One region of the Gulosibacter massiliensis genome, then DNA from elsewhere that is predicted to be linked to it. Evidence: predicted binding sites of a transcription regulator. Region 1 holds the regulator's gene; the other holds the start of a gene.
What was found. Region 1 encodes HspR, which represses chaperone genes until heat shock. Its sites were predicted from a motif close to AAGTTGAGTCNNNNNGACTCAACTT; they were not measured.
Positions count from the first base shown of each region.

Region 2: EJL01_RS09975 (ATP-dependent Clp protease ATP-binding subunit) is a predicted target of HspR. The motif match lies at 1,523-1,547, and genes of this name have one in related genera.

Region 1 is NZ_UYZX01000001.1:1,228,888-1,232,291, forward strand. It holds gene EJL01_RS05965 (nucleotide exchange factor GrpE) at 1-185, shown strand, start outside; gene EJL01_RS05970 (DnaJ C-terminal domain-containing protein) at 292-1,293, shown strand; gene EJL01_RS05975 (heat shock protein transcriptional repressor HspR) at 1,322-1,774, shown strand; gene EJL01_RS05980 (D-alanyl-D-alanine carboxypeptidase family protein) at 1,870-2,805, shown strand; gene EJL01_RS05985 (formate/nitrite transporter family protein) at 2,838-3,404, shown strand, end outside.
Region 2 is NZ_UYZX01000002.1:31,852-35,255, reverse strand. It holds gene EJL01_RS09975 (ATP-dependent Clp protease ATP-binding subunit) at 1-1,493, opposite strand, end outside; gene EJL01_RS09970 (SRPBCC domain-containing protein) at 1,745-2,347, shown strand; gene EJL01_RS09965 (maltokinase N-terminal cap-like domain-containing protein) at 2,436-3,404, opposite strand, start outside.

The DNA.
Region 1 (3,404 bases):
TCGGCGTCGAGCGCTACGGCGCGAAGGGTGAGCCCTTCGACCCGCAGCAGCACGAGGCGATCGCGCAGCTGCCGAACCCCGAGGTGACCGAGGCGACCATCGCCGACGTCATCGAGGTGGGCTACCGCATCGGCGATCGCGAGATCCGCGCAGCCAAGGTCGCGGTCTTCGTTCCCGCGAACTAACTGCACACCTGAGTGTGGCCCCGGATGGGGATGCGGCAGGTGTACCACCCCCGCATTCCCCATCCAGCTGCGAGGCGCATCCCGTCTCGCGTGAAAGGAGCAGCGTATGGCCAGCCAGGACTGGTTCGAGAAAGACTTTTATAAGACGCTCGGGGTCGACAAGGACATCAGCGAGGCCGACCTGAAGAAGGCCTATCGCAAACTCGCGCGCAAGTACCACCCCGATTCCAACCCGGGTGACACGGCGGCCGAGGAGAAGTTCAAGGAGATCTCCGAGGCGTACGACGTACTCAGCGACGAAACGACGCGCAAAGAGTACGACCAGATTCGCGCCATGGGCTCGGGCGCCCGCTTCTCGGCGGGCCCGGGTGGCCCCGGCGGTCAGCCCGGCTTCGACGACCTCTTCGGCGGCCTGTTCAACCAGGGCGGCGGCGGCGGGTATTCCTACCGCGGCACCCAGGGCGGCGCGGGCGCCTACGAAGACCTCTTCACCATGTTCGGTCAGGGCGCCGGTGCACCAGGCGGCTTTGGCGGAGGTTTCCGCCAGGCCGGCCCGCAGCGCGGCGCCGACCAGCGCGCGCAGACGACCCTGAGCTTCATGACCGCCTTCCGCGGCGACACGATCGACCTGCAGGCAGGTGACGGCCGGGTCATTACCGTGCGCATCCCGGCGGGCGTCAAGGATGGCCAGAAGATTCGCCTGCGCGGCAAGGGCGCGCCGAGCCCAAACGGCGGCGAGCCCGGTGACCTCATCCTTGAGGTGTCGGTGCGCCCGCACCCCGTGTTCTCGCGCGACGGCGACAACATCATCGTCACGGTGCCCGTCACGTTTGCCGAGGCCGTCAACGGCGCGAACATCGAGGTGCCGACGCCCGACGGCAAGACCGTCAAGGTGCGCGTGCCCGCGCACTCGCCGTCGGGCAAGCGCCTGCGAGTCAAGGAGCGCGGCGTGCCCCGCAAGCGCGGCCGCGGCGATTTGCTCGTGCGCATCGAGGTCGCCGTGCCGCAGAACCTCAACAACGAGCAGCGCAAGGCGCTCGAGGACTTCGTCGCCGTAAGCGGTGACGACGACCCGCGTGCCGAGCTGATGCGCGAGGCCCGCAGCTAGCGAGAAGGAGGTGCCGGTGATGCGTGCAATGGATCCCCACGAGGTGGATGAGGACGCACCCGTCTTCCCGATCGCCGTCGCGGCCGAGCTCGCGGGCATGCACCCGCAGACGTTGCGGCAGTACGACCGGCTTGGCCTCGTCGTACCCGCCCGGACCGCGGGTCGCGTACGCCGCTACTCGCTCGCCGGCGTCGCGAAGCTCCGCGAGATCGGCTCCCTGAGCGAGGCCGGTGTCGGGCTCGAGGGCATCTCGCACGTCGTGCGACTGCGCGAAGAAGTGCAAGAGCTCAAGCGGCGCGTGCGTGACCTCGAGGGCGAGCTCGAGGAGCAGCGCAAGCGCTCCCGTGAGCGGGTCTTCGCGGCGGGCTACGGCGAGGTCATCGCGGTCGCCCGCGGCCAGCGCGTGCGCAACCGTAATGAGATCGTGCTCTGGCGTCCGCGCGGCGTGGAGCCCGAGCCGGGCGACGACGACCGCGGCTAGGCGCGCGCCATCCGTGCGTAGGATCCCCGGCGGGTACTCCCCGTCGGGGATCCTTCTGCGTGCGAAACTGGCACGAGTCCAACAGAAAGTGCCGAATGACGTCTTCACCGAGCGAGTCTGCCGACCCGTTGACCACCCCCGACGAGTCGACCACCACCCCGAACTACGCTCGGCGCCGCGCCGTCATCGGTATCACCGGTGCCGCGGCGCTCGCGGTGGTGGGCATCGGCTTCGCGGCGGCGACCGGCTGGGGCGCGCCCGCCGATGTCGTCACGGTCGTGCAGGCGACGAACTCGAGTTCGGCCAGCCAGGTAACGCCCTCGAGCAGCGCGTCGTCGACGCCGAGCGCGTCCGGCACCGCGAGCGAGTCCCCGACCGCGACGGCCACGCCCACCGCATCCGCCGCCCCGACGACCGACTTGCCCTACGACATCTCGACGGGCAGCAGCGTCACGGTGCTCGTGAACAAGCACTATTCGCTCGACCCCGTCGACTACGCGCCGAAGCCGACGATCAAGCTCACCAAACTAGACGTCCCGTCGATGAACGATCACTCGCTGCGCGAGGACGCGGCCGAGGCATTCAAGGACATGTACGAAGCCGCGCTCGCCGACGGCATCACGCTCGACATGGCGAGCGGCTACCGCGACTACGACCTCCAGACCGAGCTCTACAACGGCTACGTCGAAGACCTCGGGCAGAAGGGCGCCGATCTCACGAGCGCGCGCCCCGGATCAAGCGAGCACCAGACTGGCCTCGCGGCCGACATCTCGGCGCCCGGCGAGAGCGACTGCGTCCTCACCGAGTGCTTTGGAGAAACCGAAGCGAGCGACTGGCTCGTCGCGCACTCGCACGAGTACGGCTTCATCCTGCGCTACCCCGATGGCGAGACCGACGTGACGGGGTACGAGTACGAACCGTGGCACTATCGCTTCATCGGCGTTGACGCCGCCGCGGACTACCACGAGTCGGGCGCGGCGACGTACGAGGAGTTCCTCGGCGTCGAACCGGCCCCCGACTACGAAGACTAGGGCCGCGACCACCACTTCGAGAAGGCGCCGACGTGCTCGCTATTCCTGACACCCTGCAAGCCCAGGCGCAGGCCGCGGCGACAAAGATGGCGCTGCTGCGCACACCCGGTCGGCTTCTCGTTTCGGGCATGCTCGCTGGCGCCTACATCGGCGTCGGCGTCGTACTCATGGTCTGCACGGCGGGCCCGCTCATCGAGGCCGGCGACGGCTTCGCGAAGCTCGTCGCCGGCCTCGTGTTCGGCGTCGCGCTCACCATCGTGGTCTTCGCGGGCGGCGAGCTCGTCACCTCAACCATGATGATCGCGACGCAGGGTGCGCTCATGCGCAGTATCTCGGGCCTGCGCGCGCTCGGCGGCATGCTCGCGACGTTCGCGGCGAACCTGCTCGGCGCGCTCGCGTTCTCAGCGCTCATCGTCGCCTCGGGCGTGCTGCGCGCGAACGCCGCCGGCGGTTCGATGCTCACCGAACTGCTCGCCGCGAAGGCAGCCGAAGGTCCGCTCGAGTTGTTCACCCGTGGCATCCTCTGCAATCTGCTTGTCTGCCTCGCGATCTGGATGGCCGCGCGAGTCGCGAACGAGGTCGCGAAGATCCTGCTCATC
Region 2 (3,404 bases), on a different contig from region 1:
TGCTTCTCGCCGTACTCCGACATGTCGATGCGCACCATGGCGTGCTCGTCGTCGAAGAGCAGCTCGGCGAGCGCCTTCGCGAGCTCGGTCTTGCCCACGCCCGTGGGGCCGAGGAACATAAACGAGCCGGTCGGCTTCGTCGGGTCGGACACCCCGGCCCGCGAACGACGAATCGCATCCGAGACCGCCTTGACCGCCGCATCCTGCCCGACGACCCGCTCGTGCAGTTCGTCCTCGAGGTGCAGCAGCTTCTCGCGCTCCGACTGCATGAGCCGACCGACGGGAATGCCCGTCCACGCGGCCACGACCTCGGCGATGTCCTCCTCCGTAACTTGGTCGTTCACCATGCGCGCCTCGTTCTGCTCGGCGGCCTCGGCCTGCGCCACCTGGCGCTCGAGTTCGGGGATCTCGCCGTAGAGCACGCGGCTCGCGAGCTCGAGGTTACCCTCGCGCTGCGCCCGGTCGGCCCGGATGCGCGCATCGTCCAGTTTCGACTTGAGGTCACCGACGCGGTTCAGATCGCTGCGCTCGGCGTCCCAGCGCGCCTGCAGCGCGTCGAGCTCAGCCTGTCGGGCGGCGATGTCTTCGCGCAGCTTCGCGAGTCGCTCCTTCGACGCGTCGTCGTGCTCTTTCTTCAGCGCGAACTCCTCGAGCTTCATGCGCTCGAGCTGCCGCTTGAGCTGGTCGAGCTCGAGCGGCGACGAGTCGATCTCCATCCGCAACCGCGACGCAGCCTCATCGATGAGGTCGATGGCCTTGTCGGGCAGTTGACGGGAGGGGATGTAGCGGTTCGAGAGGGATGCCGCGGCAACGAGCGCCCCGTCGCTGATCGCGACCTTGTGGTGCGCTTCGTACCGCTCCTTGAGCCCGCGCAGGATCGCGATCGTGTCTTCGACGCTCGGCTCGTCGACGTAGACCTGCTGGAAGCGACGTTCGAGCGCTGAGTCCTTCTCAATGAACTCGCGGTACTCGTCGAGGGTCGTCGCGCCGATGAGACGCAGCTCACCGCGCGCGAGCATCGGCTTGAGCATGTTCGCCGCCGAGACGCTCGATTCGCCGCCACCGGCACCCATGAGCGTGTGCAGCTCGTCAATAAAGGTGATGATGCGGCCTTCGCTCGAGACGATCTCGTCGAGCACCGCCTTCATTCGCTCCTCGAAGTCGCCGCGGTACTTCGCGCCGGCGAGGATCGCCGACATGTCCAGCGAGATGACGTCCTTCTCTTTCAGCGACTCGGGCACGTCGCCAGCGACGATGCGCCGGGCGAGCCCTTCGACAACGGCGGTCTTGCCGACACCGGGTTCGCCGATGAGCACGGGGTTGTTCTTGGTGCGGCGCGTGAGCACCTGGCTGATGCGCCGAATCTCACTGTCTCGACCGATCACGGGGTCGAGCTTGCCGGCGCGAGCGATGTCGGTGAGGTTGACACCGAAGCGTTCGAGGGCTGACTGGCTTTCCTCATCGGGAGCCTGTGCGCCTTGCATGTTGGCCATTAGTGTCTCCTTTCGCTGATCTGAATCACAACTTGAGCGTACTTGACTCAAGTTTACGACTTTGTCCAGGCCGCGCAAGCATTTGAGCTGAGATTTTCCTGCGCAACACGCCCACACATCAAGGAAACCCTGCCACCTCGTTAACCTCCTGTTAACCTAGTGTTCAAGCAGCGGTCATCACTGCTCCTGTTGCGAACCCGCAACAGCCCAAACATCTGCCAAATGGCAGCCAGAAATAGGAGGCGACAACAATGGCTGAAATCATCGGCAAGATTGGTCGCGAATCTGGCGGCTTTCGAGTTGTGTTCGACATCGATTCACAGTTCGGTCGCCGCGAGCTCTGGCGCGCGATTAGTGACCGTGACGCCCTCGCATCGTGGCTTGGAACGTTCTCGCACGACCTCGTGGCGGGTAACCACTTCACTGTGGAGTACCTTAACGATTCGCACTACGACATCGAGGGCAAGGTGCTCGAGTTCGAGCCGCTACGCGCCCTCGACTACGAGTGGAAGTTCGGGAGCTACCCGGCCTCGAACGTTCGCTTCGACCTCGAGAACGGCCTCGTCGGCGGCACGCATCTGCGACTGACAGTGTCGGGGCTCGACGAAGACGACGTCGTGCGCGCGGCATCGACCTGGCACGCCCAGCTCGAGTTCCTGCGCCTGTTCCTCAATGAAATCCCCGTGCCGGCCTACGCGCTGCGCTTCCGCCGCGATGAGCTTCTCGCCGCGTACGACCAGCAGGTGCGCAACTTCGGCACCGCGCTGACCGACAGCGACGCCGCGTCGCCGAGCACGCCAGCGCACCGAAACCCCATGGTCTCGGTGCTCCACGCGCACTCGTACCTCGCGTAGCGCCTGAGCCACGACCCGGTGGGCGTCGCAGCACTTGCTGCGGCGCCCACCGTTCGTTTCCGGCTCGAGGCCAGGCGGATGCGCGAGGCTAGTGGCGCGCAGAGCGCTCGGTGAGCCGGCGCACGGCCAGCGCGGGAATCGTGAGCCAGTCGGGTCGGTGCCGGGCCTCGTAGATTACTTCGTAGACGGCCTTGTCGAGTTCGTACGCGATGAGCACGGCCTCGAGGTCGGCCTCGCCCGGCGCATCCTCACCCGCCTCGACCGCGTCGAGCGCGACGAGGCCGTCGGTGTATCCCTGCAAGAAGGAGGCGCGAGCTGAGTCGGCCCAGGCCCGCGCGACCTCGCGCCCCGCGCGCACCGACAGCGCGCCCGAGACGTAGTCGAACGAGCGGAGCATGCCGGCGAGGTCGCGCTGCGGCACGTCGGGTGAGTTGCGCTCGGCGAGCGGGCGCAGCGGCTCGCCCTCGAAGTCGAGCAGCACCCAGCCGCGGTCGGGCACCGCGAGCACCTGGCCGAGATGGAAATCGCCGTGGATGCGCTGCAGCAGCGGCCAATTCGCGCGGCGCGCCCGCTCATAGACGTCGTCGACCGACTGCACGAGCGACTCGAGCTCGGGCAGCGCCTCGACCGCGAGGCCGAAGCGCGCGCGCATCTGCTCGACCGCGGCATCGACGTCGTCCTGCTCCGGCTCGACGACCGGCATGACGCGACCGAGCGTCGTGTGTACCTCGGCCGTCGCCGCGCCGAGCGACTGCGCGAGCTGCGAGAAGTCCTCGCCCGACTCGGCGGCCCGCAGCGCGACGCGCCACGCGTCCTCGACGCCCGCGAAGAACTCCTGCGCAAACGCGAAGTGCCCCGAGAGCCGACCGAGCTGCGGGTCTGACCACGAGCCCGAGACCTGCCCGAACGTTGGCGGCACGCGCAGCGAGCCGGCCGCCGCGAGCGCGGTCTGCAGCGTCACGTCGGGATTGTCGCCGCCGTGCAGGGTGCGGAAAACCTTGATGATGAGTGGCACGGCGGGCTCGCCGCCGTCGTCGCGCAGCTCGCAAATAATCGA